DNA from 3 places in the Agrobacterium sp. 10T429 genome. Region 1 is predicted to be linked to each of the others. Evidence: riboswitches for the same ligand, from Rfam matches in the RefSeq annotation. Region 1 holds a riboswitch; each other region holds the start of a gene.

Evidence for each region. Region 1 has a riboswitch for thiamine pyrophosphate ahead of thiC (phosphomethylpyrimidine synthase ThiC). Riboswitches for the same ligand answer to the same signal wherever they lie in the genome.
Region 2: it holds a riboswitch for thiamine pyrophosphate, as region 1 does, so the genes downstream of both, thiB (thiamine ABC transporter substrate binding subunit) here and thiC (phosphomethylpyrimidine synthase ThiC) in region 1, are expected to answer to the same signal.
Region 3: it holds a riboswitch for thiamine pyrophosphate, as region 1 does, so the genes downstream of both, AC1DCP_RS09990 (ABC transporter permease) here and thiC (phosphomethylpyrimidine synthase ThiC) in region 1, are expected to answer to the same signal.

Annotation. Positions count from the first base shown of each region.
Region 1 covers NZ_JBFTGV010000004.1:352,606-362,907, forward strand. The annotation lists gene AC1DCP_RS12925 (glycoside hydrolase family 2 protein) at 1-1,124, opposite strand, end outside; gene AC1DCP_RS12930 (DUF1839 family protein) at 1,121-2,104, opposite strand; gene AC1DCP_RS12935 (amino acid--[acyl-carrier-protein] ligase) at 2,111-3,019, opposite strand; gene AC1DCP_RS12940 (acyl-CoA dehydrogenase family protein) at 3,024-4,205, opposite strand; gene AC1DCP_RS12945 (acyl carrier protein) at 4,205-4,456, opposite strand; TPP riboswitch at 4,637-4,748, shown strand; gene thiC (phosphomethylpyrimidine synthase ThiC) at 4,843-6,666, shown strand; gene thiO (glycine oxidase ThiO) at 6,668-7,672, shown strand; gene thiS (sulfur carrier protein ThiS) at 7,641-7,838, shown strand; gene AC1DCP_RS12965 (thiazole synthase) at 7,843-8,616, shown strand; gene AC1DCP_RS12970 (P1 family peptidase) at 8,678-9,682, shown strand; gene AC1DCP_RS12975 (winged helix-turn-helix domain-containing protein) at 9,686-10,084, shown strand; gene modC (molybdenum ABC transporter ATP-binding protein) at 10,053-10,302, opposite strand, start outside.
Region 2 covers NZ_JBFTGV010000004.1:195,147-205,448, forward strand. The annotation lists gene AC1DCP_RS12225 (thiamine diphosphokinase) at 1-523, shown strand, start outside; gene AC1DCP_RS12230 (ABC-F family ATP-binding cassette domain-containing protein) at 528-2,354, shown strand; gene AC1DCP_RS12235 (VOC family protein) at 2,446-2,838, shown strand; TPP riboswitch at 2,884-2,994, shown strand; gene thiB (thiamine ABC transporter substrate binding subunit) at 3,033-4,046, shown strand; gene thiP (thiamine/thiamine pyrophosphate ABC transporter permease ThiP) at 4,066-5,691, shown strand; gene AC1DCP_RS12250 (thiamine ABC transporter ATP-binding protein) at 5,688-6,404, shown strand; gene AC1DCP_RS12255 (M48 family metalloprotease) at 6,712-8,172, shown strand; gene leuC (3-isopropylmalate dehydratase large subunit) at 8,234-9,643, opposite strand; gene AC1DCP_RS12265 (MFS transporter) at 10,072-10,302, shown strand, end outside.
Region 3 covers NZ_JBFTGV010000003.1:127,259-137,560, forward strand. The annotation lists gene AC1DCP_RS09960 (ABC transporter ATP-binding protein) at 1-548, shown strand, start outside; gene AC1DCP_RS09965 (ABC transporter substrate-binding protein) at 603-1,838, shown strand; gene AC1DCP_RS09970 (carbohydrate ABC transporter permease) at 2,013-2,924, shown strand; gene AC1DCP_RS09975 (carbohydrate ABC transporter permease) at 2,929-3,786, shown strand; gene AC1DCP_RS09980 (alpha-glucosidase) at 3,799-5,793, shown strand; gene AC1DCP_RS09985 (TadE/TadG family type IV pilus assembly protein) at 5,879-7,168, opposite strand; TPP riboswitch at 7,350-7,452, shown strand; gene AC1DCP_RS09990 (ABC transporter permease) at 7,581-8,366, shown strand; gene AC1DCP_RS09995 (ABC transporter substrate-binding protein) at 8,363-9,307, shown strand; gene AC1DCP_RS10000 (hydroxyethylthiazole kinase) at 9,310-10,050, shown strand; gene thiE (thiamine phosphate synthase) at 10,037-10,302, shown strand, end outside.

The sequences.
Region 1 (10,302 bases):
TCAAAATTGGCAAGCATGGCGTCCTGCCAAACCATGATGCCGAGTTCATCGCACAGCGTGAAGAACTCCGGCGTTTCATAGGCCATCGTGCCGCCGATGCGGATCATGTTCATACCGGCTTCGGCAGCTTTTCGAAGCCAAGGCTCATAGTCCGGTCTTGTTCCCGGCAGGCGCACGATGTCGGCGGTCGTCCAGACTGCGCCCCGGCAGAAAACGGGGTGCCCGTTTATCCGGATGCCGAAACCGTTTCCGTCTTCGCCGTAATCCACCTCCACGCGCCTGAAGCCGGTGCGCCCGAGCCTGTGTTGCTTACCATCCAGTTCCAGAACGACTTCATGAAGCGCCGGTCTGCCGTGGGTATGCGGCCACCAAGTCTCGACATCGGGTATCCGGAGTTCGCCCAAGAATTCGCCGTTTTCACCTCTGGAAAGATCGGTGCTGTAACCGGCGCAGGTGAGCCGTGCGGATGGAATGTCGTTGTTCGCCTCCAGGGCGATGTTGACCGTTCCCGTCCCGGTTTCGTCGAGCGAGGACCGGACTGTGCAAAGCACGCCTGACTGTCTTATAAGGCTGATCGGTCGCCATGGGCCGGCGGCATGGATTTCCGGGCACCAGCCCGGCATATATCCGAGCGCCGTGGTGCGGATAAGCCGCAGACCTTGGGTGTTCATCATCTGCGGCCGCCAGCGGGCGCGCGGACCGGTTTTTTCGAGCCTCGGCGAAAGTGCCCGGAAGCAGATCGATAGTTCGTCCGCGCCTGTCAGTTCAACCGGCACTTCCAGCCTTTCGAACATGCTCTGGCTGGCGGCGATCAGTTCGCCGTTGAGGAAGATTTCTGCAATCGTCGACAGGCCATCGAAGCGCAGGATCGCCCGCTCCCGAACGTCGGAAATCATCGTCAGACGGTACCAGGCATCCCTGTCGTTCAATGGTGTCGGATTGAAACGGTCAAATTTTCCGGCCAGTTCCAGAGCTTGCGCCACTGTTCCGGGAACGGACACGTGAAGGCTTTCAAGGGTTGCGGGAATTTCAGAGGGCGTTTCGCAGGCGTTGGCGGACGTCATTGTCAGCGTCCAGCCTTCACTCAGCAATTTTTCGCTTTCGCGCGAAAGATAAGTCCTCACGCGGCCTCGCTGGTGTTCGACAATTTCGCCGCAAGGGCTTCCATCACACCATCCCATGCTTCCGCAGCCGGATCGAGCACCGAGGCGAGCGCGTCGAATTTACGGCGTGTGACGGCGCGAGCGAGCTGGAACTGCACGGTCTTGGCGACCTCGGATATGCGCAGCGCGTGGTCTCTCGCTTCAGCAAATTCGCTCTTGTCCAGCCATTCGAGGTGGCTCGCAGCCAGTTCGAAATTGGCGCCGAGCTGGCGCAGCGTATTGAAGGCATATTTGTGGAAGAAGCCGAACGGCCGGTCTGCCACCTTCTCGACCTGAGCCGGAAACACGGCTGCAAAAGCCCTGACCGGATTGTCGGATGGTCGCCGTGAAAAATGAAACTTCAGCAGCCGTTCGGCCGTTTTGCGGATATGCGCCGGCGAAGGGTTGCTGTCTGCGAATTTCGCAAATTCCGTATAGGGCAGGAAGGGCGGCTCGCTCTCTGACAGGTGATGGTGGAACAGGCCGTCGAAATCTTCGCCCGACAGGTGGAAAAAGCCTGCATTATGAAAATAATCGAGTTCCCGGTTTGCAAGGTCCAGCCGGTTGATGGCGATGGTGGTCTTGCCATGTTCCTTCCGGTAGCCCACCCCGTGGGTATCGGGCATATAGAAGCTGTCCATCTCGACCAGGCAGATGCGGCCGCGCTCCAGCTGCGCTTCGATATGGTTTTCAACCCGGTCGAAGATCGCAAGTTCGGTGGCGCGAACGCCATAAAGTGCTTCCAGATCTTCCAGCGGCACCTTGAAGAAGGTGAACTGGTCGCCTTCGAAATACTGCGTCAGTGTGAAGCCGAACATGGCCTCAGGCGGCAACCCTTTCGAGGCCAGCACCTCGATCCACAAATCGATGTAGCAATTGGTCTCCGGCCACATTCTTTCCGAAGAATGAAGCGGGTGCTGCACATAGTTTTTGGGATCGAGACCGGGGAAAATCTGCCGCATGAATGGTTAGCCCCAGAGTGTTTTCAAGGCCTTTTCGGGCCATGTTTTTACATCCAGACCGTGATGCGCAAAAAGTGCCAGCGCAATGCGCTCAAGGCCGAAACCGACGCAGGCGGTGTGAGCCACATCACCATTGTCGAGGTTCAATCCCCATTTCTGGCCAAAGGCGTCCTGATGGTAATTGAAGCTCATGCAGGCCGTCGGGTTGGTGGCGGATGTGACGGGGATCAACAGTTCGAATTTCAGGTTCTGGTCGCGCTGGTTGTTGGCGAGCATTTTGCCGGCGCGGCCGAAGAAGGGATCGTTGGCCACGTCGATGGTCACTTCAAGGCCCACGGCTTCCATCATCGCCACGCCGCGATCCATCCATGTCTGGCGGAATTCGGTCACATCACTCTCCGTGCCCATGCGCACATATTCCCGCATGCGGAAAAGCTGCTGACGTGCCGGGTCCTTCGAGGGTTCATGGCGGAAACAATAGGACTGGATGTCGTAGAGACCGCCGCCGGAAGGCAATGCGCCGCGCTTGGCGATGGTCGGATAAAGAGGGTAGCAAGCGGCCGGCGTCAGCACGATATCGGTTGCTTTCTGGTCCTTTGTCCAGTCGCCGCCCTCATCCATGGATTTGAGAAGGCTGACATGGTCAAGTTCGCAACCGCAGAAGGAATGCACCGTGCCCGCAAGCTGCGGGAAGCTTTTCATGTAACCGCTCTTTTCGAAATAGGCGCGGTTGATGCCGGGCGGGAAGCGGATCGCCTCTGCACTGTCCGGGCCGCCGGTGCGGTCGATCAGGCGTTCGAATGCGGCAATGACATCCTCGAACTGGCCGCTGCGTCCGTAAAGACCATCGACACCCGTTTCAATCAGCAGGCCTTCTTCGAACAGTCGATCGAGAAACGATGTTTGCATATCCATGGTCTTATCCCAAGAGGCTGGTGTCCTGCTTGTGAACCAGCAGGAGATTGGCGGAATTGCCGAGAATACGGTCGTTGGAAATCATCAGGCGCGCGGAATGCGCGTCGCGCAGGTGTCGGCCAAGGCTGTAGGGCGTACCGTTCTTGTAGCCCATGATGCCGCAGACCAGCATCGCTTGGTCGATGATCTCCAGAATGGTTTCCGAAGAACAGATCTTCACATTGTTCATGGCAACCGCGAACGCCATGGACATCAGCTTGTCCGGGTCGCTCTTGGTGTCTTCGTAAGCCTTTACGCCCGCAATGACGTTGGATTTGACCACCTGCAATTTCGTGGAAATTTCGGCAATGTGGATAGCGCCTGGCGGTGTGACACCGGGCGACTTGCGTGCAGCCGTCCTGACGAAGGATTGCGCGCGCAGCATCGCATCCGACGCGATGCCATACCAAACGGCGCTCCACAGAAGATGCGAGCTTGCAAGCATGGATTGCGCGGCGATTTCCGCAAAGGGTTTTGGGAATATCTGCACCGCCGGCGCCTCGCCGCGGAACAGGAAACCGTCCGAACAGGTGCCGCGCATGCCGAGTGTGTCCCAGACATGGGTCTTCTCGAGCCTGTACTGATCTTTCAGGAAGACGGTCATCACCTGATCGGCCGGGGCGGCATCCTTGTGGGCGCGCGAGGTGATGAGGATGGCATCCGCATTGCTGCCGTAGGAAATGACGGTGGCGTCCTTCTCCAGCCGGCAGATGTCTCCTTCGACCTCAATCGCGCAGATGGAATTGCGCAGATTGCCGCCGATTCCGCCTTCGGTCGTGGCCGAGGCGAGCAGAAGCTGTTCGCTTGCAATGCGGCTCATGAAGCCCGCATGCCATGGGCTTGTCTCGCCGTGTTCCACAAGGCTCGATGCCTTGATGTGGTGCATGGCGAAAATCATCGCGGTTGCCGAACAGGCCTGGCCAAGCCGGGCGCAGATATCGGCGATTTGCTGTATGGATGCGCCTTCGCCACCAAGAGAGGACGGGACCTGAATGCCGAGAAGGCGCTCTTGTCTCAGCGCCTTGACGGCTTCCTCCGGGAAGCGACCGGTGACGTCCACCTCGTCCGCGTGTTTGGCGGCAATTGCTGCGACGCGGCTTGCGCGCGCGGACAGCGTTTCATCCTGCGGCGCAACGGTCACATTCATCAGGCTGCCTCTTTACCATCCAGAATGAGCTTAACGGTGTCTTCAATGGCCTTGATGCTGGCAAAGGACTTGCGGTTCAAGAGGTTGTCGGGGAATTCGATATCGAAAGCTTCCTCGATACCCAGCATCAATTGCACCGATGCAAAGGAAGAAAGACCTGCCGCATAAAGATCTGCTTCGTTTTCAATCGTATCGACGGGGGTAGGAAGCTGGCCGAATTTTGCCAGTATTTCACGAATAGTCGCATTCATTCCGACTTATCTCCCATGAATTTAACATCAGGATGGTTTGTGCTTATCGTTAATTTGAAAACGATAATATTCGCCTAAACCGTTAGGTTAATTACCACTAACGGCGCTTTTGTTGTTCGTCCACCTTTGCCAGCCATCAGCAGCACCCTTGACAAATGTCGGGCGGTGTTTTCTCTTGTGTCCATTCACCAGGGGTGTCCCGTCAAGGGGCTGAGATTCTGCTTTTATGCGCAGTGACCCGTTGAACCTGATCCAGTTCATACTGGCGTAGGGACGGTGCAAAGACCGAAGGTCGGATTGCGTGTAACTTGCGCTGCCGATGCGTCGGTATTTTCCATCATTCCGGCTCGAACTGGGTCTCCACTGTCAAACTTTGGAGCCTCATGATGAATATCGTTGCCAAGAATATCCCGCTTGTCGTCACAACCGGGCCGCATCCCGCCTCCACGAAAATCCACAAAACCGGAATTTTGCATCCGCATATTCGCGTGCCGATGCGCGAAATCGCCGTCCACCCGACGGCGGGAGAACCGCCGGTCACGGTCTATGATTCCTCAGGCCCCTATACCGATCCATTGCATAACGTTCTGATCGAAAAGGGTCTGCCGCGCCTGCGTCACGACTGGGTTGTAGCGCGCGGCGATGTCGCGGCTTACGACGGTCGGCACGTCAAACCGGAGGATAACGGCTTTGCCACTGGCGAGCGCCTGACGCCTGAATTTGCCGTGCGCCACCAGCCGCTGAGGGCCACGGAAGGAAAAGCCGTAACGCAGCTTGCCTATGCGCGGGCAGGCATCATCACGCCAGAAATGGAGTTCATCGCCATCCGCGAAAATCTGGGGCGCGAAGCGTCGAAGGAGAATCTGGCTCGTGATGGGGAGAGTTTCGGTGCGCAGATACCTGATTATGTGACGCCGGAGTTCGTCCGTCAGGAAGTCGCATCGGGTCGCGCCATCATCCCGGCCAACATCAATCACCCCGAGCTTGAGCCGATGATCATCGGCCGTAATTTTCTGGTCAAGATCAACGCCAATATCGGCAATTCCGCCGTCACCTCCTCCATGGCCGAAGAGGTGGAGAAGATGGTCTGGGCGATCCGCTGGGGTGCCGATACCGTCATGGACCTTTCGACCGGGCGCAACATCCACAACATCCGCGAATGGATCATCCGCAATTCGCCGGTACCGATCGGCACGGTGCCGCTTTACCAGGCGCTGGAGAAGGTCAACGGCATTGCCGAGGACCTGAACTGGGAAGTGTTCCGCGATACGTTGATCGAACAGGCGGAGCAAGGCGTGGATTATTTCACCATCCATGCCGGTGTTCGGCTGCATTACATTCCGCTTACCGTCAACCGTGTCACCGGTATCGTCTCACGCGGCGGGTCGATTATGGCCAAGTGGTGTTTGCATCATCACAAGGAAAGCTTCCTCTACGAGCATTTCGACGAGATCTGCGACATCTGCCGTGCCTATGATGTTTCCTTCTCGCTGGGTGACGGGTTGCGGCCCGGTTCGATTGCCGACGCCAACGACGCCGCGCAATTTGCCGAGCTGGAGACGCTCGGTGAGTTGACACAGATCGCATGGGCGAAGGATTGCCAGGTCATGATCGAGGGCCCCGGCCATGTGCCGATGCACAAGATCAAGGAGAACATGGACAAGCAGTTGAAGACCTGCGGTGAGGCGCCGTTTTATACGCTTGGGCCGCTAACGACCGATATCGCCCCCGGTTACGACCACATCACTTCCGGCATCGGGGCAGCGATGATCGGCTGGTTTGGCACGGCGATGCTCTGCTATGTCACGCCGAAGGAACATCTCGGTCTGCCTGATCGTAACGACGTGAAGGTCGGTGTCATCACCTACAAGATCGCGGCTCACGCGGCCGATCTCGCCAAGGGCCATCCGGCAGCACAGGTGCGGGACGATGCGCTGTCGCGTGCAAGGTTCGAGTTCCGTTGGGAAGACCAGTTCAACCTGTCGCTGGATCCGGACACGGCGCGCTCCTTCCATGACGAGACCCTGCCGAAGGAGGCGCACAAGGTCGCGCATTTCTGCTCCATGTGCGGGCCGAAATTCTGCTCGATGCGGATTTCCCACGACATCCGCGCCGAGGCGCAGAAGGAAGGGCTGGAGGCCATGGCCGCGCGCTTCAAGGAAGGTGGCGAGCTTTACATGCCGCTCGCGACCCCGGCAGACGGCCAGTAGCATGCGTGTTCTTGTTAAGGGAACGGGGGTCGCCGGTCTGACGGCGGCCTTCGAACTGGCGCGGCGCGGCGCAACCGTGGAGGTTTCAGAGCGCAATGCTGAAGCCTCGCGCGGCGCATCCTTTTATGCGGGCGGAATGCTGGCGCCCTGGTGCGAGCGTGAAAGTGCGGACGAGGCGATACTAACGCTCGGCCAGGCGGCTCTCGACTGGTGGGATGAGGCGACCCCCGGCCTTGTCATCAGACACGGCACGCTGGTCGTCGCGCCCGCCCGCGACAAAGCCGAGCTTTCGCGTTTCGCATGCAGAACAACTGGATACCAGTGGGTGGATGAGGGTGAAATCGCCGCTCTGGAGCCTGACCTTGCCGGGCGGTTTCGCTCCGGGCTTTATTTCACGGGCGAGGGGCATCTCGATCCGCGCCTTGCGCTCAAATCGCTGCATACGCGGCTTTGCGGCTTGGGCGTGCGGTTTCATATGGGTATTCCGGTGGATGAGCAGCCGTTCGATCGGGTGGTGGATTGCACCGGCGCTGCGGCGGTGGGCGAGATTGCCAATCTTCGCGGCGTGCGGGGAGAAATGCTCTATCTCGCCACGTCAGAGGTTTCCCTGTCGCGCGCCGTCCGGCTCTTACATCCGCGCATTCCGCTTTATATTGTGCCGCGTGAGCCGGGTCGCTTCATGGTGGGGGCGACGATGATCGAGACAGAGGATGCCGGAGCCATTTCAGCGCGCTCGATGATGGAGTTTCTGAACGCCGCCTATGCCGTACATCCGGCCTTCGGCGAAGCGGAAATCATCGAGACCGGAACGGGCGTGCGCCCCGCCTATCCCAACAATCTGCCGAAAGTTAAGCAGGACGGCCGGACCGTCTTCATCAACGGCGCCCACCGGCATGGCTTCCTGCTGTCGCCGGCGATGGCGCGGCAGGCGGCTGAAATCGTCTGCCAAGATATCTCTGGAAAGGAACAGGATCATGAAACTTCTGGTGAATGGCGACGAGCTTGATCTCGCCACCGAGACGCTGGCCGGGTTACTCACCAGCCTCGATTATGAAGGCGAGTGGCTGGCGACGGCGGTCAATGGCGATCTGGTGCATTCGGAAGAGCGCGCCGATTATCGATTGAAGGCGTTCGACCGTGTCGAAATCCTCTCGCCGATGCAGGGAGGTTGAGGCCATGCTGACGCTTTATGGCCGTGAGGTCTCGTCGCGCCTCCTGCTCGGCACGGCGCGTTATCCGTCTCCCGCCGTGCTTGCCGATGCAGTGCGGGCCAGCAACACGGATATTCTGACGATTTCGCTGCGTCGGGAAACGGCAGGCGGCAAGAAGGGTGGCCAGTTTTTCGAGCTGATCCGCGAGCTGGATCGTTACATTCTGCCCAATACGGCTGGCTGCCATACCGTGAAGGAAGCGGTGCTGACGGCGAAGATGGCGCGTGAGGTTTTTCACACCAACTGGATCAAGCTGGAGGTCATCGGCCATCACGACACCTTGCAGCCTGATGTCTTTGCGCTCGTCGAAGCGGCGAAAATTCTCTGCGACGATGGTTTCGAAGTCTTTCCGTATACGACTGATGATCTTGTCGTGGCGGAAAAGCTCCTGGATGCGGGTTGCAAGGTGCTGATGCCCTGGTGCGCGCCGATCGGCAGCGCCATGGGGCCGCTTAATCTGATGGCGCTGAAATCCATGCGGGCGCGTTTTCCGGATGTGCCGCTGATCGTCGATGCCGGTATCGGCCGGCCGTCACATGCGGTGACGGTGATGGAGCTTGGTTACGATGCCGTTCTGCTCAACACGGCGGTCGCGGGGGCGGGTGACCCGGTCGGCATGGCGCAAGCTTTCGCCCGCGCCATTGAGGCAGGGCATCAGGCTTTTGTGGCGGGGCCGCTGGAGCCGAGAGATATGGCCATTCCCTCGACACCGGTGATTGGCACGGCGGTATTTTCCTGATTCACCTTTTGCGTTGACAGTGCCCCGTGGCGGCGGGATACCGGGAGAAAAGGGGAACGGCATGGCGGCACGCAATAATCTTCTGACGGATATCAATGGGATTTTGGTCGGCAATGTCACCGATCTTGCACTCGGCTCCGGCGTCACCGCAATCGTTTTCGAAAAACCCGTAATCGCCTCCGGTTCGGTTCTTGGCGGGGCGCCCGGTGGTCGTGATACCGGCCTGCTGGACCCGGCGATGACGGTGGAAACCGTGGATGCCTTCGTACTTTCAGGCGGTTCGGCCTTCGGGCTGGATGCGGCGGGTGGTGTTCAGGCCGGTCTGCGCGAGATCGGCCGTGGCCTGCAAGTCGGTTCCACCCGTGTTCCCATTGTGCCGCAGGCGATCCTCATGGATCTGCTGAATGGTGGCAACAAGGAGTGGGGGCTGCATTCGCCCTATCGCGAGATGGGCTATGCGGCTTTCAGGGCGGCGCGTGCGGAGCCCTTCGGGCTTGGAACAGTCGGCGCGGGAACGGGGGCGACCACCGCCACCCTCAAGGGCGGTCTTGGTTCGGCAAGCGCTGTCAGTTCCGGCGGTTACAAGGTGGCGGCCATCGTCGCCGTCAATGCGCTTGGCTCGGCAACCGTTGGCACCAGCCGCCATTTCTGGTCTGCGCCTTTTGAAGAGCAGGGCGAGTTCGGCGACTGCGGTTTTCCTGATCGTTTCGAACCGGATCATACCGCGCTTCGTCTCAAGGGCGTCAACCTCACCGCGACGACCATCGGCGCCGTGGTCACCGATGCCGTCCTTACCAAAGCGCAGACGCACCGCCTTTCCATCATGGCGCATGACGGGCTGGCGCGCGCCGTGCTGCCCGCCCATCTGCCGAGCGACGGCGACACCATGTTTTCGGCTGCGACCGGTGAGAAGCCGCTTGAGGGCGGCGCTCATTTCGCGGAACTCTGCCATCTCGCTACCATCGTTATGGCGCGCGCGGTGGCGCGCGGTGTTTACGAGGCGACGGCTCTGCCGCAGCACGGTGCGCAGAAAGCCTATCGCGATCTTCATGGCCGGGGTTTCTAGCCGATGAGCAATATACATCAGCCACTGAAGCCCGTTCTCCGCATCGATTTTCCGCCCGGAGATCGTCTCGGCCACGGTAAGATCGAGTTGATGGCGCTGATTGTCGAGACCGGCTCAATATCGGCCGCCGGGCGAGCGATGGACATGTCCTACCGTCGTGCATGGCTGCTTGTGGATGCGCTGAACCATATGTTCAGGCAGCCGGTGATCGAATCCCAGCGGGGCGGCAAGCAGGGTGGTGGAGCGGCGCTGACGGCATTCGGTGCCGAATTGCTTGAACGGTATCGCAGCATGGAAAAGCGGATGAACGAGGCCCTGCGCAAGGATATCGACTGGCTTGAGGCCAACCGCAATCCGGATGCCGCCATCACTAATACGGATCGAGAGCCGCCGACTTTATGATCGCATGTACCGGTTTCCCGGGTTCCAGCTGGAGACGTTCGCGCGACAGATCGGTGATGCGCGACTGGATAATATCGCCGCCGCAATCCACCTGAACGGTTACCATGCCATCTTCGCTGGCGGAGATACCGGCAATATGGCCTTCGAGGATGTTAAGTGCGCTCAGGCCTTCGGGTTTTGCCGTGGCAAGCATGACGTCACGCGCTGGTATCAGCACG
Region 2 (10,302 bases), 160 kb from region 1:
CACTCCCGAGCTCTGGGTGGGGGATTTCGATTCCACCGACAAGGACCTGCTGAACGCCTGGCCCGATGTGGTGCGACAGCCCTATCCCGCTGCAAAGGCTGTGACCGATGGCGAAATTGCGGTGTCGGAGGCACTTGCCCGCGGCGCGCGTTCTCTGGTGCTTGCCGGTGCGCTTGGTGGAGCGAGAAGCGACCACGCACTTCAGCACCTTCTTTACGCGGTGGCGCTTACTGAGCGTGGTCTCAACGTTACGCTGACCTCCGGCGAAGAGGAGGCCCGCCCGCTGCTGGCAGGGTCGTTCGATCTTGATCTGCCTCCCGGTGCGCTGTTTTCCGTTGCCGGGTTTACCGACCTTGTGGGGCTCGATATCGGCAATGTGCGTTATCCTCTCAAGGATTTCCCGCTTGCTTTCGGCTCTTCCCGCACTATTTCCAATGTCGCGAATGGCGGCCCTGTGCATTTCTCGCTGAAAAGCGGAAAAGCCATCGTGCTCGCCCGCCCTTATGATCTGACCGGAGCCTGACGCCTTGGCACCCCCAATTTTGAAACTCGATGACATCAAGCTGACCTTCGGCGTGACCCCGCTGCTCGACGGCGCCAATCTTCAGGTGGAGCCGGGCGACCGCATCTGCCTTGTCGGACGCAACGGTTCGGGCAAGTCGACCCTGATGAAGATCGCCGCCGGTCTGGTCGAGGCGCAGTCGGGCGAGGTTTTCCGTCACCCCTCCGCCACCATCCGTTATCTGGAACAGGCGCCGGATTTTGCCGGTTACGACACTGTGCAGGCCTATGCCGAGGCGGGGCTGGGACCTGGCGACGATCCCTATCGCGTTACCTATATTCTCGAGCATCTGGGCCTGACGGGACAGGAACATCCGGATAGCCTGTCCGGCGGCGAAGCGCGGCGTGCGGCCCTTGCCCGCGTCATGGCGCCTGAACCCGATATTCTGATGCTGGACGAGCCGACCAACCATCTGGACCTGCCCACCATCGAATGGCTTGAAGGCGAGTTGCAGCAGACGCGTAGCGCGCTGGTGCTGATCTCGCACGACAGGCGTTTTCTGGAGAAGGTTTCGACCTCGACCGTGTGGCTGGATCGCGGCCAGTCCCGTCGTCTCAATCGCGGTTTTGCGCATTTCGAGGAATGGCGCGACAAGGTGCTGGAAGAGGAAGAGCTGGAGCAGCACAAGCTCGGCAAGGCCATCGAGCGTGAAGAACACTGGATGCGTTACGGCGTGACCGCGAGACGCAAGCGCAACATGCGCCGCGTGGGCGAGCTTCAGGCAATGCGTGCGGACTATCGCGGCCACAAGGGACCGCAGGGCAGCGTGCAGGCGACGGCTGCGGAGGTGCGGGAATCCGGCAAACTGGTCATCGAGGCAGACGCAATCACCAAGTCTTACGGCGAGCGCGTGATCATCGCGCCGTTTTCGCTGCGGGTGCATCGCGGTGATTGCATCGGTCTCGTCGGGCCGAACGGTGCCGGCAAGACAACGCTTTTGAAGATGCTGACCGGCCAGCTTCAGCCCGATAGCGGCACGGTAAAGCTCGGCACCAATCTGGAAATCGCGACACTTGACCAGAAGCGTGAAGATCTCAATCCAAACGATACGCTCGCTCATTACCTCACCGACGGTCGCGGCGACAATTTGCTGGTCAATGGCGAGTTGAAACATGTGACGGGTTACATGAAGGACTTCCTGTTCCAGCCGGAACAGGCCCGCACGCCCATCCGCAACCTCTCCGGTGGTGAGCGCGCCCGTCTTATTCTTGCGCGCATTCTGGCGCGGCCTACCAACCTGCTGATCCTTGACGAGCCGACCAACGATCTCGATATCGAAACGCTCGATCTGTTGCAGGAGATCGTTGCGGGCTTTTCCGGCACGGTCATTCTCGTCAGCCACGACCGCGATTTCCTCGACCGTACCGTCACCTCCACAATCGCGCCCGCCAATCCGGACCAGCCGGACGGACGCTGGATCGAATATGCCGGCGGCTATTCGGACATGATGGCGCAACGCAAGGGTGCTGCGGAAGAAAAGCGCAAGGCGGAGAAGCAGGAAAAGGCAAAGACCGCCCCTTCCGCCTCCGCGTCGCAGGAGCCTTCAAAGGCCAAGGGCAAGCTTTCCTTCAAGCAAAAATTTGCGCTCGAAAACCTTCCAAAGGAGATGGAGAAGGCGCAGGGCGAAATCGCCAAGCGTGAGCAGCGCATGGCCGATCCCAATCTGTTCACCAAGGACCCGGCTACCTTCAATACGCTGGCGCAGGAAATGACGAAGCTGCGCGAAAAGCTCGAAGCCATGGAAGAGGAATGGCTGGAGCTGGAGATGCTGCGCGAGGAAATTGAAGGGTGACTTGGTTGCGATTTCTTGACTGAGGTCTCATCCACCTTTGACAGGGAGGCGGAATTGCCGTTTCCTGTGCGGGTTCGGAGGAGTTCAGAAAATGCGCATGATCTTCGTCAATCTGCCGGTCAAGAATATCGAGACATCGAGAAGCTTCTTCACGGCTCTCGGTTTCACCTTCAATCCGGAATATTCGGATGACCGCACGCTCTGCATGATCGTTGAGGAGAACATTTTCGTGATGCTTCTTCAGGAGGAGCGTTTTCGCGATTTCATCAATGGCGATATCGCCGACGCCAAACGCAGCACCGAGGTCCTGACCTGTCTCACAGCGGGAAGCCGTGAGGAAATCGACCGGATGATCGAAACGGCGCTCGCCTCGGGTGGCAGCAGCTGGAAACCGGTTCAGGATCACGGTTTCATGTATGCCGGTAGTTTTCAGGATCCCGACGGCCATGTCTGGGAACTGGTGCACATGGTGCAGCAGGCCTGACGGCAGCCATCTTGCCAATCAGAGACAGCGGGACTACATCATCATCTTGATCTAACGGGGTGTCTTTTGTGCTTGCGTGCAAAAGGCTGAGAGGCTTGCCAACCCGAAGAACCTGATCCGGTTCATACCGGCGGAGGGATTAGACGGCTTAAGGCAAGCGGCTATTTCCCTTTTCGTTTTTTGAGGAGATACCCGTGCGCCGTCGTCTTTTCCTGAATTCCCTCGTTGCCGTTTCGTTGTTTCTGCCCGGTATTGCCACTGCTCAGGACAGACAGGAACTGACCGTCTATACCTATGAAAGCTTCGTTTCCGAATGGGGTCCCGGCCCCAAGGTGAAAGAGGCCTTCGAGAAGGTGTGCAATTGCACGGTCAATTTCGTCGGTGTGGCGGATGGCGTGGCGCTGCTTAACCGCCTGAAGCTTGAAGGGGCGGCGTCGAAGGCGGATGTCGTTGTTGGTCTCGACACCAATCTGGTCGCGGAAGCGAAACAGACCGGCCTCTTCGATATCAGCGGTATCGATGCATCGGCGGCCAAGGTGCCGGGCGGTTACAAGGACGATATTTTCGTCCCTTACGACTACGGTCATTTCGCCGTTGTCTATGACACGCAGACGATAAAAAATCCGCCGACGAGCCTGAAAGATCTGGTGGACGGCGATCCTTCACAGAAAATCGCCATTCAGGACCCGCGCACCTCCACGCCGGGGCTTGGCCTGCTGCTCTGGGTGAAGTCCGTTTACGGCGACAAGGCACCGGAAGCCTGGGCGAAGCTCCGGAAGCGCATTCTCACCGTCACGCCGGGCTGGTCGGAATCCTATGGCCTTTTCACCAAGGGTGAGGTGCCGATGGTGCTCTCCTACACCACGTCGCCTGCCTATCACATGGTTTCGGAAAAGACGGATCGCTATCAGGCCGCGGGTTTTTCCGAGGGGCACTACATCCAGATCGAGGTTTCCGGCCTTCTCAAAAACGCGCCACACAAGGAGCTGGCGAAGCAGTTCCTCGCTTTCACGCTCACATCAGGATTTCAGGATGCCATTCCGGAAAACAACTGGATGATGCCGGTCGCGGCAACTTCCACGCCCCTGCCCGAGGCATTTTCCAAACTCGTCGTACCGCAGAAGACCTTCCTGATGGACCCGGAAGAGGTGGCGAAGAACCGCAAGGCCTGGATCGACGAATGGCTTGCGGCCATGAGCATGAACTGAGCAAGAGGCACGCCCGCGCATGATGCTGCGTCGCGACTACAGATGGTCGATCATTGGCGGAACGGCGGCGTTTGCCGCCGTTTTCCTGTTCATGGCGCTTGCTGTATCAGCACTACTGTCGTTCGATGCCGGTACATCCGCCGCCGGAATCGTGGATGCCTACACGCTGCGAATCCTGCGCTTCACGCTCTATCAGGCAACGTTGTCCACTGTTCTTTCTATTGTTCTCGGCCTGCCGATGGCGCTTGCGCTCTCCCGCAGACAGGATTTTCCGGGGCGGATTTGGATTATCAGGTTGATGGCTGTGCCGATGGGGCTGCCGGTCATCGTTGGTGCCTTTGGCATCATCACGATCTGGGGCAGGCAGGGTGTTTTGAATACTGCCCTTGTTTTTGCCGGTGCGGAGCAGCCCTTCAGTATTTACGGCCTTTCCGGCATTCTCGTCGCCCATGTGTTTTTCAATCTGCCGCTTGCGGTGCGGCTGATGCTAGCCGGGCTGGAGCGGATTCCGGGCGAATATTGGCGGATGGCGGCAAGTCTTGGCATGGGGCCGGTTTCGGTTTTCCGCTTCATCGAGTGGCCGGCCGTCTCGCGGCTTGTTCCCGGTATTGCCGGGCTTGTCTTCATGCTGTGCGCCACCAGCTTCACGCTAGTGCTTCTGCTGGGCGGTGGACCGGCGGCGACGACACTTGAGGTCGCAATCTATCAGGCGTTGCGGTTTGATTTCGATCCGGAACGGGCAATCGCGCTTTCGGTTTTGCAGATTGCAATCACAGCAGTTCTGCTCGGCCTTCTTGCCTTTTTGCCATCGCCCGAGGCGGAAATTGCCTCGCTTGGCCGCCCTGTTCGCCGTTTCGACGGCAAGCGTGTTGGCGCGCGCCTGTGGGACGGAGCGGCAATCATTTTTGCGGTTCTGCTGGTCGGCCTGCCGCTTGTTGCCATAACCGTCTCGGGTTTGGGGGCCGATCTGCCGCGTCTTTTGTCAGCGCCGATCTTCCTGCGTGCGGCGGCGACCAGCTTTGCAATCGCTGCGTTCTCCGCAACTCTCGTCGTGCTCTGCTGCTTTGCGATCATCGGTGCGCGACAGGCCGTGGGTTCCAGACGGCACGCGGCTCAACCCTTGCGCCTTTTGTCCGCCACGCTCGGGGCGGGGTCATCGCTGGTGCTGCTGGTGCCGCCCGTCGTGCTGGGAAGCGGGTGGTTCCTGTTGCTGCGGCCCTTTGGAGATGTCAGTTTTTATGCTCCCGTTCTCGTGGCACTCATCAACATGCTGATGGCGTTGCCGCTTGCCATGCGGGTGCTGGAGCCAGCCTTTACCAGCCATTTTTTACGCACGTCCCGGCTCTCCGCCAGCCTTGGGCTTCAGGGACTGACGCGGCTGCGGTTCGCCGATCTGCCGGTACTGCGGCGGCCGCTGCTGATGGCGTTTTCCTTTGCCATGGCTCTGTCGCTCGGTGATCTCGGGGCGGTCGCCCTGTTCGGATCGGAAAATTTCGTCACGTTGCCATGGCTGGTCTATAGCAATATGGGCAGCTACCGCACCAATGATGCCGCCGGATACGCGTTGATCCTTGGCGTCGTCTGCCTGCTGCTTGCCGCGGGCGGCGTTTCACGGCAATCCCAATCAGCAAGGGCGAGCATATGACGGGTGACGAATTTGCCGTGGGGCTGGACAAGGTCAGGCTGCGGCTCGGAACGCAGGATTTCGATCTCGACTGTACATTCCCGCAAGGCCAGATGACCGCCGTTGTCGGTGCCTCCGGTTCTGGCAAGTCGACGCTCCTCAATCTCATCGCCGGTTTTGAATTGCCCGATTCCGGGCGCGTCCTGATCGGCGGGCGGGACATGAAGGCGCTCGATCCTTCCGAACGACCGGTCTCCTTGATCTTCCAGGATAATAATCTTTTCGCCCATCTCGATATCTTCACCAATGTCGCGCTCGGCATCAGCCCCGGGCTGAAGCTGGGGGAGGAAGACAGGCAGAGGATCGACGTGGCGCTCACACGCGTTGGTCTTGCGGGTTTTGACAAACGTTTGCCGGGCACGCTTTCCGGCGGGGAAAGGCAAAGGGCGGCGCTGGCGCGTGCGCTGGTCCGGAAAAAACCTGTCATGCTGCTGGACGAGCCTTTCGCGGCGCTAGATCCGGGGCTGCGGGCGGGCATGACCTCCCTGCTTCTCGACTTGCATGCCGAAACAAAAAATACGGCGATTATTGTTACGCACCATCCAGACGACATAAAAAAGCTGGCACAGCGGGTGGTTTTTCTTGATCGTGGCCGCGTTGTCTATGCGGGCTCGACCGCAGATTTCTTCGCCACACAAAATGTGAAGGCGGTCGACAGTTTTCTGAACGGCTGATCGCCTTATTTTCGACGCGTGCCGCTGGCAATCGCTTTAGATAACTTCAATGGCGTTAATTTGCACTTGCCAGTTTCAAGTCGTTGCCCGAGAAAAGACGAGAATTATTGCGTTCTTCAGGAATATTCCGGACTTGATGGATCGTTTTTACCGTTTCGACATTCATGGCTCGTTGGGGCGAATCTGTTATTCTGGTCTGCAATTAACGGATGATCAGGAACGTTAGGGGCAGGCATAGAGAATGAGAAATAGCATGACTGCGCAGTGGAGGCTTTTCTCCCGTTCAGGCCTTCGCCGTTCGGGCAGGATGGCTGCCGTGTGTTCCGTGCTGACGGCGTCTGCCGTATTCCTGTCATCGTGTCAGTCTCTCTTCAGCCCAGCCTACCAGTCCACCTTGCGGCCTTCGGACAATCCGCAGACCGTGGAAGAGGTGCAGAAGAATGATCCCCGTGCGCAGATGGGTGCGCGCGAACATCCGCGTATTGTGGCGAGTTATGGTGGCGAATATCGTGATGCCAAGACGGAGCGGCTTGTCGCCCGTATCGCCGGCGCGCTGACGGCTGTTTCGGAAAATCCGCAGCAATCCTATCGCATCACCATCCTCAACTCGCCTGCTATCAACGCTTTTGCGCTGCCGGGGGGGTATCTTTACGTGACGCGCGGGCTTCTGGCTCTCGCCAACGATGCCTCGGAAGTGGCCGCCGTGCTTTCGCATGAAATGGGCCACGTTACCGCAAACCACGGCATCGAGCGCCAGCGCCGGGAAGAGGCGGAGGTGATTGCAAGCCGTGTGGTCGCCGAGGTTCTGTCGAGCGATCTCGCCGGCAAGCAGGCGCTTGCGCGCGGTAAGCTGCGGCTTGCGGCTTTTTCGCGCCAGCAGGAATTGCAGGCGGACGTGATTGGTGTGCGAATGTTGGGTGAGGCCGGCTACGACCCCTTCGCATCGCCGCGGTTTCTGGATTCCATGGCAGCCTATGCGCGTTTCTCCTCGGCTGATCCCGAAAATGACCAGAGCCTCGACTTTCTTTCCAGCCACCCCAACACGCCGCAGCGCATCGAGCTTGCACGCCGGCATGCCCGCGCCTTCGGCCAGGACGGTCAGGTCGGGGATCGGGGTCGCGACTGGTTTCTGGATGGCATAGACGGCCTGCTTTACGGCGACAGCCCGCAGGAGGGTTATGTCCGGGGCCAAACCTTTCTGCACGGAACGCTCGGTATTCGTTTCGATGTGCCGGACGGTTTCGTCATCGACAACAAGGTGGAGGCCGTTCTTGCGACGGGTCCGGGCGATGTGGCGATCCGTTTCGACGGCGTGGCCGATCCGAAACAGACCACTCTTGCCAATTACCTTACCAGCGGCTGGGTTGCCGGCCTGATGCCGGAAACCGTGAAGGAAACGCAGATCAACGGTCTGGAGGCTGCGACAGCCCGTGCGACGGCGGACAAATGGGACTTTGACGTTACCGTCATCCGTGTTGGTCAGCAGATATTCCGCTTCCTGACGGCCGTGCCGAAGGGTAACACGCAGCTCGATTCCATCGCCAACGTGTTGCGAACGAGTTTCCGCAAGATGACGCCGCAGGAGATCGCATCGTTAAAACCTCTGCGCGTGCGCGTGGTGACGGTCAAGCCCGGTGAAACCGTGGCAACGATTGCCGCACGGATGATGGGGACCGACCGCAAGCTCGACATGTTCCGCATGATGAATGCGATGAGCGCCACCGCCACGCTTCAGCCCGGCCAGCGGGTGAAGATCATTGCGGAATGAGATGCTAACAAAAAACCCCGGATTGTGATCCGGGGTTTTTCGTTTCAGACGTTATAGATAATTACCGCCACTCGCGCACATCGACGAAATGACCGGCGATGGCCGCCGCCGCTGCCATGGCGGGGGAGACGAGGTGGGTGCGGCTCTTATAGCCCTGGCGGCCCTCGAAGTTGCGGTTCGAGGTGGAGGCGCAACGTTCGCCAGGCTTCAGGCGGTCGTCATTCATGGCAAGGCACATGGAGCAGCCCGGTTCGCGCCATTCGAAACCGGCTTCGAGGAAAATCTTGTCCAGACCTTCCTTTTCCGCCTGCTCCTTCACGAGACCGGAGCCGGGCACGATCATGGCCGAGACGGTGGGCGCGACCTTGCGGCCGTCGACGATCTTTGCCGCTGCGCGCAAATCCTCGATACGGCCATTGGTGCAGGAGCCGATGAAAACGCGGTCGATGGCGATATCGGTGATGCGTGTACCGGGTTTCAAGCCCATATAATCCAGCGCACGCCACTTGGAAGTACGCTTGTTTTCTTCCTCGATATCATCCGGATTGGGAACGATACCCTCCACGGACGTCACGTCCTCAGGCGATGAGCCCCAGGAGACGATCGGCGGCAGATTGGCGGCGTCCAGCACCACGATCTTGTCGTAGTGGGCGCCTTCATCGGATTTCAGCGTTTTCCAGTAGGCGATGGCCTGTTCCAACGTCTCGCCCTTTGGCGCGCGCGGCTTGTCCTTAATATAGTCAAAGGTGGTCTCATCAGGCGCGATCAGACCTGCACGGGCGCCGCCCTCGATGGTCATGTTGCAAACCGTCATGCGGCCTTCCATGGAGAGCGAGCGGATTGCCTCACCGGCAAATTCAATCACATGGCCGGTGCCGCCCGCTGTGCCAATCTCACCGATAATGGCGAGGATGATGTCCTTGGCGGTGACGCCTTCCGGAACCTTGCCATCGACACGCACCAGCATGTTCTTGGCCTTTTTCTGGATCAGCGTCTGGGTCGCCAGCACATGCTCCACTTCCGACGTGCCGATGCCGTGCGCCAGCGCGCCGAAAGCACCATGGGTGGAGGTGTGGCTGTCGCCGCAAACAATCGTCATGCCCGGCAGGGTGAAGCCCTGTTCCGGGCCAACGATGTGGACGATGCCCTGACGCTTGTCGCGCTCGGAATAATATTCGACACCGAAATCCTTGGCATTCTGCGCAAGCGCTTCCACCTGGATACGGCTTTCCTCGTTCTTGATGCCTTCCAGCCGGTCGGCTGTGGTTGGCACGTTATGATCAACGACGGCAAGCGTGCGGGTGGGCGAATGGACTGGACGGCCGGCGATGCGCAGGCCTTCAAAGGCCTGCGGGCTCGTCACCTCATGGACCAGGTGACGGTCGATATAGAGAAGACAGGTTCCGTCCGGGTCACGATTGACGACGTGGTCGTCCCAGATCTTGTCGTATAAGGTGCGGGGTGCGCTCATGGCTCTATGCCTTGTCATGGAAAGGTAAAATCAGGGTTCAGTAAGGCGGTGGACAGCGGGTGCTGTCAGGCGAGCCTAAGTCGGCTGTTGAGCGCCCCGGAAATGCGCGCAAAAAACCGTGCCGGCAGACGCTTGTGGTCCTGCAGCACATAAACATTCTGCGCGAGACATCCGAATTTAGATCCCATGGCGGTCTTCATAGCAGATTGCCGGTTTCGCGGCAATATGAATGCACGCAGACCGTAAAACGGTGACCCGGCGGCTTTGATGTGCGCCGCACCATGTACTCAGGGCTTTAAAATGCCGGTTTCGCAGCCTTTTCGGCATTGGTCATGATGCAATGCAACTTGCGTATCTTGCGGCGCACATATAGATGGGTCCCCTTATCATTTGCATTTCGACGAGCAATCGAAGGGAGGGAAAAGCACATGGTATCGGAAAAATCCCTAATCTCGAAGATCACCTGGCGGCTGATGCCGTTTCTTGGCCTTCTCTATCTCATCGCCTATATCGACCGGCAGAATGTCAGCTATGCCAAGCTGCAGATGGTCGATGCGCTGAGCCTCAGCGAATATGCCTACGGACTTGGCGCTTCGCTGTTCTTCATCGGCTATTTCCTCTTTGAGGTTCCGAGCAACCTTTTCCTCAACCGTTTCGGC
Region 3 (10,302 bases), on a different contig from region 1:
AGCGCCTGCACCAGCAGCTCGGCACCACCATCATCTACGTGACGCATGATCAGGTGGAGGCGATGACGCTGGCTGACCGCATCGTCATTCTGCGTGGCGGCGATATCGAGCAGGTGGGCACGCCGGACGAGGTCTATAACCGTCCGGAAAGCGTGTTCGTCGGCGGTTTCGTCGGTGCGCCTGCCATGAATTTCGCCCGCGCCAGAGTGACCGGCGACAGGCTGACATTTACGGACGGCAACTCTCTTCCACTGGCAGCAATCAGACCGTCCCGTGAAACGGCGCTCGATGGACGGGAGGTCATCGTCGGCATTCGCCCTGAACATTTCGGTCCTGCCGGGGGATTTGACACACAGCTCTCCGTCAAGGTGCAGGTGGTGGAGCCTTTGGGGTCGGATACGCTGGTGCATTTCACCCTCGGTGATGCGGCGCTGACAGCGAGAATGCCGCCAGAGATGAAACCGGCTCCGAATGAGGAACTGAAGATCGGCCTCGACCCATCGAAGGTGCACCTGTTCGACGTGACGACGGAACGCTCCATTCAGTGACAGGATCGGGCCGCCACCGGCCCGGCTTCAAGATTTCAATAACGGGAGGAAAACATGAAATTCAAAGCCCTTACGGGAGCGGCGCTCTGCGCAACGATGCTCAGCTTTTCGGGACAGGCCTTTGCCGACGCCGAACTCAAAATCTTCGTTTCCAGCCAGCATCAACCCGACGTGTGGCGCAAGGCGCTCGATCAATATGAGGCGAAGACGCCGGGCGTGAAAGTCGTGATCGAGACCGGCGGTAACACCTCCGAAATGCAGGCGCAATATCTCAACACCGTCATGTCTGCCAAGGATTCGAGCCTTGACGTGCTGATGCTCGATGTCATCCGTCCCGCACAATTCGCAACCGCTGGCTGGACCAGCGATTTCTCCGGCAAGGACTTGTCCGCCTACCTGCCGACCTATGCAGAAGCAAACACCGTGAACGGCAAGATCGTGGCGCTGCCGGCGTTCGCCGATTCCATGTTCCTCTACTATCGCAAGGACTTGCTGGACAAATACGGCATCCAGCCGCCGACCACCTGGGATGAGCTGAAGGAAGCCTCAAAAAAGGTGATGGAGGGCGAAAAGAACCCCGAACTTCAGGGCCTCTCCTTCCAGGGTAAGGCCATCGAAGGTGCGGTATGCACGTTCCTGCTGCCCTACTGGAGCGAAGGCAAGTCGCTGGTTCAAAACGGCAAGCTGAATTTCGACAATCAGGCGGCCGTGGATTCGCTGAAGCTCTGGAAAAGCTTCGTCGACGAAGGCATTTCCAAGAAGAACATTTCCGAAGTTGCGACCGACGACACGCGCAAGGAATTCCAGGCGGGCAAGGTTCTCTTCGCCGTCAACTGGTCCTACGCCTGGACCCATTTTCAGGGCAAGGAATCCCAAGTGAACGACAAGGTTGGCGTCGCCCGGTTGCCGGCCGTCAAGGGCGGAGAGCAGACGACGTGCCTCGGCGGCTGGGAATTCGGCGTTTCCGCCTATTCCAAGCAGCAGGACGAAGCCAAGAAACTGGTGGAATATCTGTCCAGCCAGGATGTTTCGAAGTTCATGGCCATCAATGCCGCGCTGCTGCCCACCTATGCCTCGCTCTACAAGGATGCTGATGTGACCAAGTCCATCCCTTGGTTTGCGGATGCTCTTCCGGTTGTTGAAACGGCAAAGGCCCGTCCGGTCACACCGCGTTACAACGAGGTCAGCGAAACGATCCGCACCACCGTCAATGGCGTGCTTGCGGGCGTGATGTCGCCGGAAGACGGCGCAAAGCAGATGGAAAGCCGTCTGCGCCGCGTATTGCGCTAAGCCCTGTGGCCGGGGGCGGCATGCAGGACATGCCGTTGCCGGCCCGTTTGGCCGAACCAGTGAAAATCGCCTGAACGGCGCGATAAACGGGCCGGGACTTAACCGGTCTGATCGGGAGACGATGACGTGAATTCAGTTGCGGGAGTGGCAGACGTGACGATGCCGGAGAGAACAATGGTCAGGGTGGACGAGAAACCGCAGCCGCGCTGGACGCGGTGGCTCGATCTCGGTGACCGGTCGCTTGCCGTGCTTTTGCTGGCGCCTGCAGCCATTCTTCTTTCGCTTATCATCGTTTATCCGGTGGCGCGTCTCGTCTACACCTCGTTTTTCAGCCTTTCGCTGACATCGGGCCTGCCGGCGGAATTCATCGGCTTTGAAAACTACACGGCGATGCTCGATGACCCGATTTTCTGGGAAACGACCTGGAATACGGTGCTGATAACGCTGATAACGGTGCCGGGAGCGCTGTTCATGGGCCTGGGCCTTGCGCTCCTCGCAAACCTGCCGTTTTCGATGCAATGGCCGATGCGCCTGTCGCTGCTCATCCCCTGGGCGCTGCCTCTGTCGTTCGCCGGCCTCATCTTCGCGTGGTTTTTCCACTACGAATACGGCGTGGTCAACGATGTGCTGAACCGGCTGGGCTTTGAAGGCATCATCTGGTTCAACTCCCCGAACTGGGCCTTTGCGGCCATCTGCCTGACCATCATCTGGAAGACCTCCTCCTTCATGGCACTGATGATCCTTGCAGGGCTGCAAACCATTCCGCGCTCGCTTTATGAAGCCGCCGATGTGGATGGCGCCGGCAAGCTCAGGCAGTTCTTCGAGATCACGCTGCCGCTCCTAAAGCCCTCGATCGTCGTTGCTCTCATCTTCCGTACGATTACGGCGCTGCAGACCTTTGATATTCCATACATGATGACCGGCGGCGGCCCCGGCACATCAACCACGACGCTCGCCATGTACATTCACCAGAACACCGTTTCCTTCCTCGATCTCGGTTACGGTTCGGCACTGGCGGTCATGATGTTTGCGCTCTCCATGTGCGTCACCGCCGTTTATCTCCGCATTATCAGGACGAAGGACTGATCCCATGAGCACCGTTGCGACCTCCTCCGGTCTGTCCTCCTTCTTCTCCGGCAAGCCGCTGCGCTTCATTGCGGCCTCCATATTGCTGGTCAACGGCCTGTTTCCGGCAATATGGATCCTGTTCACCTCGCTGAAAACCGAAGCGGAACTGACGGTGAAACCGATCACATGGTTTCCGCATGCGCCGACGCTTGCCAATTACATGCAGGCCTTTTCCGACCAGCCGTTGCACCTCTTCCTGTTCAACAGCTTCATGGTCGCGCTGCTTTCCACGGCACTCACAATTCTGATTTCGGTGCTGGCAGCCTATGCGCTGGCGCGGCTCGATCTCAAGTACCGGGCGCTGATCCTCTCGCTCATCATCGCCGTTTCCACATTCCCGCTGGTAACGCTGCTGGTGCCTCTGTTCGAGATCATGCGTGCGCTCAACCTGCTCAATAGCTGGACCGCTCTTATACTGCCTTACACCGTGCTCTCCCTGCCGGTCTGCACGCTGATGCTGGTGTCCTTCTTCGAAAGCATCCCGCGCGATCTGGAAAACGCCGCCATGATTGATGGCTGCACCCGCATCGGCGCGCTGTTCAAGGTTGTCGTGCCGCTATGCGCGCCAGGCGTCTTCACCGCCGGTATTCTCGCTTTCGTGAACGCCTGGGACGAATTCCTGCTGGCGCTTTCCTTCAATTCCAATCCGGCACTGCGCACGCTGCCGGTCGGCATCCAGCTTTACCAGGGTGAGTTCGCTTTCCCCTGGCCCGTCATCTCGGCGGCGCTGGTGGTCGGCATCGTCCCGGTTGCGATCCTGATCGTCATCTTTCAGGAACGCGTCGTCTCCGGTCTCACCGCCGGCGGTCTTAAGGGTTAAACAGGTATAGTCATGCAATTCGAAAAGACCAAAGACGGCTTCACGCTTGCGATTGGCAGCCACACCATTCTTTCTCATTCGCCTGAGAACCCGGCTTTCTTCGCCGGTTTGGGCAAGGAGCGGATGGATATGTATCGCGGCAATTTCGATATCGAGGACTATGTCATCGAACGAACTGCGCTGCGCCACGCCGAAGTCAGTGGCGACAGCGTTACGCTGTCTTCCGCACCCGGGCAGGCCGCACGCCTTCATCTGGCGCTGGATGGAAATGCCATCAGGGTCACGGCGCTGGATGAAACCATCAATCGGCTGTGGCTGCGGATCATCGCAGATGAAGACGAACATGTCTGGGGCGGTGGCGAACAGATGTCCTATTTCGACATGCGCGGCCGCCGCTTTCCGCTCTGGACCTCCGAACCCGGTGTCGGCCGCGACAAGACCGCTGAAATCACCTTCAAGGCTGACGTCAGCGGCAAGGCGGGTGGCGATTATTACAACACCAATTACCCGCAGCCGACCTATCTGTCGTCGCGCAAATATGCGCTGCATGTGGAAACCAGCGCCTATTCGGTCTTCGATTTCCGCGACGAAGATTTCCACGAAGTCGAGATATGGGCGATCCCCGAGAGGATCGAGTTTTTCACCGGCGATCGTTTCACCGATATCGTTTCCGCCCTCTCGCTGCGGTTCGGACGCCAGCCGGAACTGCCGGAGTGGGTCTATGGCGGCGCGATCATCGGGTTAAAGGATGGCGGCAACTCCTTCGCCCGGCTGGAAAAAATCCGCGCTGCCGGAACCAAGGTCTCCGGCCTGTGGTGCGAGGACTGGGTGGGGCTTCGCCAGACATCCTTCGGCGCCCGGCTCTTCTGGGACTGGCAGGCCAATGAGGCGCGTTATCCGCATTTGCGTCAGAAGATCGCCGAGCTTGCCGATCAGGGCATTCGTTTTCTGGGATACGTGAACCCCTATCTCTGCGTCGACGGCCCGCTTTTTCCGGAGGCGTTGGCGGCCGGTTATTTCGCCACCGGCGCGGACGGCAAGACGGCGCTCGTGGATTTCGGCGAGTTCGATTGTGGCGTGGTCGATTTCACCAATCCGGCCGCAGCCGAGTGGTTTTCCGAAGAGATCATCGGCAAGAACATGCTTGATTTCGGCCTTTCCGGCTGGATGGCCGATTTCGGCGAATATCTGCCGATCGACATCACGCTATCGAACGGCATCGACGCCAAGCTGATGCACAATGCCTGGCCGACGCTCTGGGCAGAGGTCAACGCCAAGGCCGTTGAAAGCCGCGGCAAAACCGGCGAAGCGCTGTTCTTCATGCGGGCGGGCTTTACCGGTGTGCAAGCCCACTGCCCGCTGCTGTGGGGCGGCGACCAGTCTGTCGATTTCTCCCGCCATGACGGTCTCGTCACCGTCATATGCGGTGCGCTGTCCTCCGGTCTTCTCGGCAATGCCTATCACCATTCCGATATTGGCGGTTATACCAGCCTGTTCGGCAATGTCAGAACCCCGGAACTCATCATGCGCTGGACGGAGATGGCAGCCTTTACTCCTGTCATGCGCACCCATGAGGGCAATCGCCCGCGCGACAATCTCCAGATCGATCAGGACGAGACGGTTCTTGGCCATTTTGCCCGCATGACGGCGATCTATGTCGCACTCGCCCCCTATCTGAAATCGCTTTCCACTGAAGCGGCCAAAACCGGCCTGCCGGTACAGCGCCCGCTTTTCCTGCATCACGAGAACGACCGGCAGACCTATGCCATTCAGGACAGCTATCTCTATGGGGCCGACATGCTGGTCGCACCAGTTTGGAAGGCGGGGGAGACGCAGCGCACGCTTTACCTTCCGGGCGATGGGGAATGGATGCATCTTTGGAGTGGCGCGCGGTATTTTGGCGGGCACGAGATCACCGTGGAGGCTCCGATAGGCCAGCCGGCTGTGTTCTACCGCGCTGAAACGCCCTTTACTGCGTTATTTGAACAGCTTCGCAATATCGCTTGAAGCATCACCTTCCGGCCATTTCCAAAAAACGCCGCAAATATTGCGGCGTTCAACCGATGCTCTAACAGGCCTCGCTAAACGGCCATCAGCCCGTCAGGCGTGGTGATGTAATGGCTTTCTTGAACAGTACCGTCATCGCGTCGCTGATGCCCTGGGACGGGCTGACTTCGAAGTACAGACCCGGGGAAGCGCAGCTCTGCATGCGTGAGCCGATTTCCGCCTGAAAGGGCTTGATCCAGCTATTATACCAGTCATTCGTCGGCAGCGGCAGATAGGTGGTATAAAGCACCGCGATACGAAAACCCTTTTCCTTCAGTTTCGTACAGTCTTTGATGTCGATCGGCTCCTGACAGCGGCCTCCTGTCAGTTTTTTCGTACAGGAGGACGGCTTGTAACTGTCGCCCACCCCGTCTGAAACAAAGAAAATAACCTTATCCGGATTTGCCGAGCTTGCGCCCGTGCCCGAACTGCCGACCTTATCTCCAATCTGGATCAGTGCCCGGTCGAAATCTGTTTGCTGGTCGTTGTTGTATCCCTGATAGGGGATTGACATCAGGTTGATTTCACCAGCTTTTTTCTTTGCTGCGTCGAGATCCGAGGTTAGCGAAACGACCTCAAGCAGCTTGGTATCTTCCGCCCGTTCCCCAAAGGTATAGACGGCCATGCGATATTGATTGCTGCTTTTGCGCGTGGACTTTGCCGTGTCCATCAGGCTGGCGGTTGCCTTGGCAACCACGTCGATACGCGTTGTAACCCCGAGTTTCTTGGCCTTGAAGTAATAGCTGTTCGGGTCTGCCACGCCGTCCTTCACGATGTGACAGGCAAAAGCGCATTTATCGCCAGTGTTCGCAACCAGGGTGGCAACATCCGTGGGTGTCGCGCCCACTCCCATGGAGGGCGTATTATCAAGCAGAAGATAGAAATCGCTGAAGGTTTCCGTTTCGTATTTGGCCGTGGCCGTGCCGCCAACCGAAACGAAATCCTTCCCCAGAAGCCCTGAGAGGGTCGTGCTGACCGACGCCTTGAAGCTGACGGACGACTCGACCACATTGCCGTGCTTGATCACCGAAACATCGACAGAGGTAATGGTGTAGTCCGCGTCGCCGCGCTGATTGCCATCGAAGAATGCCCGGGCTTCTTCATTGCCGACGGGAATGACACCGTCCCCCGACATCTTCTTTGCCGCCTGAACACTTGCGGACATATCGGCGACTGCCGCCAGAGCCGCGGAATCCGCCGCCTGCTGCAGATCGGCTTTGACCGACATGCCGCGCGTAATATCGAGCGCCACACCGGCAGCCCCGCACAGAGGCACCATGAGCAGCGCGGTCAGAATGCCAAAATTTCCAGATTTCTCTCGCCAGAAGTTTTTCAAGTTCGCCCCCAACCAATCTGGGAGCTGAAGCTAATACAGCGGAATTGAAAAGCGGTTTCAATAAATAACTAATTTTTGATAAACTTAATATAATCAACAACTAATATGTTCGCGGCAAATGCGCCAATATTCTCGTTAACTTTCAACGTTGACATTACTTCAAAACCCTCCTAGCAAAACAGTCTCTTCCGAGGGGAGCACCAGACGGTGCTGAGATGGCGATGAGCCGGACCCTTGAACCTGATCCGGGTCATGCCGGCGTAGGAACGGAAACTGTAGCGCGTTTGCGGTACTGCCCTTTCTCTTCTCCGCTTTGCCCGGATCTCCGTGATCGCCACAGCTGGAGACCGAACGATGATGATGAAACATCCTTCCCTTCGTATACGGTACGGCTGCGTCTGAGCCCCGGCCGATGCGTGCCTCCCATGCGCTGAAGGGCGTCGTCCTTATTCTGATTGTCTGGCAGCTGGGCATCTGGCTGTTTGCACCGCCCCGCTACATCCTGCCCTCGCCCGCCGATGTTGCCGCAGCACTCCTGCGCCAGCCAGCCTTCCTGTTCGGACAGGCCATGGTGACATCAGGTGAAATGGCTGTCGGGCTTGCGGCTGGCATTGCCGCCGGCATTCTCGTTGCCTTTACGATTGCCGCCGTCCCGCGTTTTGGCCGCCTCGTCTGGCCCATGGTTCTCGTGTTGCAGGCATTTCCGGTCTTCGTGCTGGCCCCCATTCTCGTACTCTGGTTCGGTTTCGGCATGGCCTCGAAAGTTGTCATGACGGCGATCATCATCTTTTTCCCCGTCGCTTCAGCCTTCACCGACGGCCTCAATCGCACGGATCGGACAATCCTCGATGCCGCCTCGCTGACGGAGGCGAGCCACTGGCAAATCCTCACCCGGCTGCGTGTGCCGCTGGCGCTTCCCTCACTCATTTCCGGGCTGAGGGTCGCAGCTCCGCTCGCCCCGCTCGGCGCGGTCATTGGCGAATGGGTGGGCGCCTCCGCCGGGCTCGGTTTTGTCATGATCCAGTCCAATGCCCGCATGCAGACCGACACAATGTTCGCCGCCATGACCATTCTCGCCGTCATGGCGGTGCTGCTGCGGCTTGTCGTCGACCGGGCAACGGCCAACCTCGCCCCCTGGGCCAAAGAAACAGACCATCTCATTCCTTTCAAACATTTGCGGAGACTTTCGGCACCATGAAACGAACTCTTCTTTCCCTCGTCGTCGCGGCAGCAAGCGTGCTTTCGCCTGTGCAATCGCAGGCGGCCGACAAGCTTACCGTGTTGCTGGAATGGTTCGTGAACCCGGACCATGCACCGATGGTGATTGCCAAGGAACGCGGCCTGTTCGCAGATGCCGGGCTGGACGTTGAGCTGGTTCCGCCTGCGGACCCATCCGCCGTGCCGCGTCTTGTCTCGGCAAAACAGGCCGATATCGGTGTACACTACCAGCCGAACCTCTATCTCGACCACGATGCAGGGCTGCCGCTCGTCCGTTTCGGCACGCTGGTCGAAACCCCGCTGAACACCGTCACCGTTCTGGCCGACGGGCCGATCAAGAGCCTGAAGGACCTGAAAGGCAAGAAGGTCGGCTTCTCGGTTTCCGGTTTCGAGGATGCGATGCTGAAGCGCATGCTGGAGAAGGAGGGACTGACAAAGGACGATGTTGAACTGGTCAACGTCAATTTCTCACTCTCGCCATCCCTGATCGCCGGCAAGGTCGATGCCACGCTTGGCGGTTTCCGTAATTTCGAACTGACGCAGATGAAGCTTGAAGGCCACGAAGGCCGCTCGTTCTTCCCCGAGGAACATGGCGTGCCCGCCTATGACGAGCTCATCTTCGTCACCCATCGTGATCTCGTGAAAGACAGCCGCCTGCCGCGTTTTCTCTCGGCCGTTGAGCAGGCCGCGATTTTCATCACCAACCACCCGCAAGAATCCTGGCAGCTTTTCATCAAGGCCTATCCGAACCTTGACGACGCGCTGAACAAACAGGCGTTTTTCGATACGCTGCCGCGTTTCGCCAAACGTCCAGCCGCACTCGATCGCGCCCGCTACACACGCTTCGGCACCTTCATGCAAGACATGCAACTGATCAAGCAGGCGCCGGCGGTGGAAGACATTGCCGTGGAGTTGCAATGACCATGGCAAACAGTTTTCCGACTGCGGCGAAGGCCGCAGAGATCCTCGAAAGGGTAAGGCAGACGCGCCCGCGCGTGCATTGCCTGATGAACACCGTGGTACAGAAATTCACCGCGGACGGCATTACCGTTGTCGGCGGCATACCCTCGATGACAACCTCACTCGAAGAAATCGGTGCTTTCGTCACGAAAGCCGATGCGGTGACGATCAATCTCGGCACGCTCGACGCCGACCGGCGAAAAGTCATTCGATTTGCCGTCGAGATCGCCCGCGCGGCTGGCAAGCCGTGGATTCTGGACCCCGTGCATTGCGACTATTCGCCATCGCGACTGGCGTTCGCGCGTGACCTGATCTCGCTTGGACCCACCATCGTGCGCGGCAACAGCGCTGAGATGAGCCTGATCGGTGCTGTTCCGAACGCCATCAGGATAGAGACCGGACCTGTCGATAACCTGCGCGACGCCACAAGGAGCGTCAGAATCGTCAACGGTCACCCGTGGATGGCGAAGGTGACAGGCACGGGTTGCCTATCGGGTGGCGTCATCGCCGCCTTCATGGCGGTGGAAAAAGACGCACTGACGGCCGCCGCCGCCGCCCTCGCCATCACGGGTGTCGCAGCCGAACTGGCAGCGAAAAACGCCAAAGGCCCCGGCACATTCGAGCCGGCATTTCTGGATGTGCTTTCAGAAATTTCCGGCGAAGACATAATAAACCATGCGAGGATTGAGCATGAACAAGGTTGATTACCGTCTCAACGCTTTGGTCGATGCGAGCCTCGGCGATGTTGCGCCCTTGGGCGAGCTTGCTCTGGCGGCCGCACTCAACGGCGCGACCATTCTGCAATATCGCGACAAACACGCCTCCACGCGGGAGATGATCGAAAACGCCCTCGCTATTCGCGAAGCCATTGCCGGCACGGGCGTGCCGCTGGTCATCAACGACCGGGTGGATGTGGCGCTCGCCTCTGGCGCGGACGGGGTGCATCTCGGCGCCGA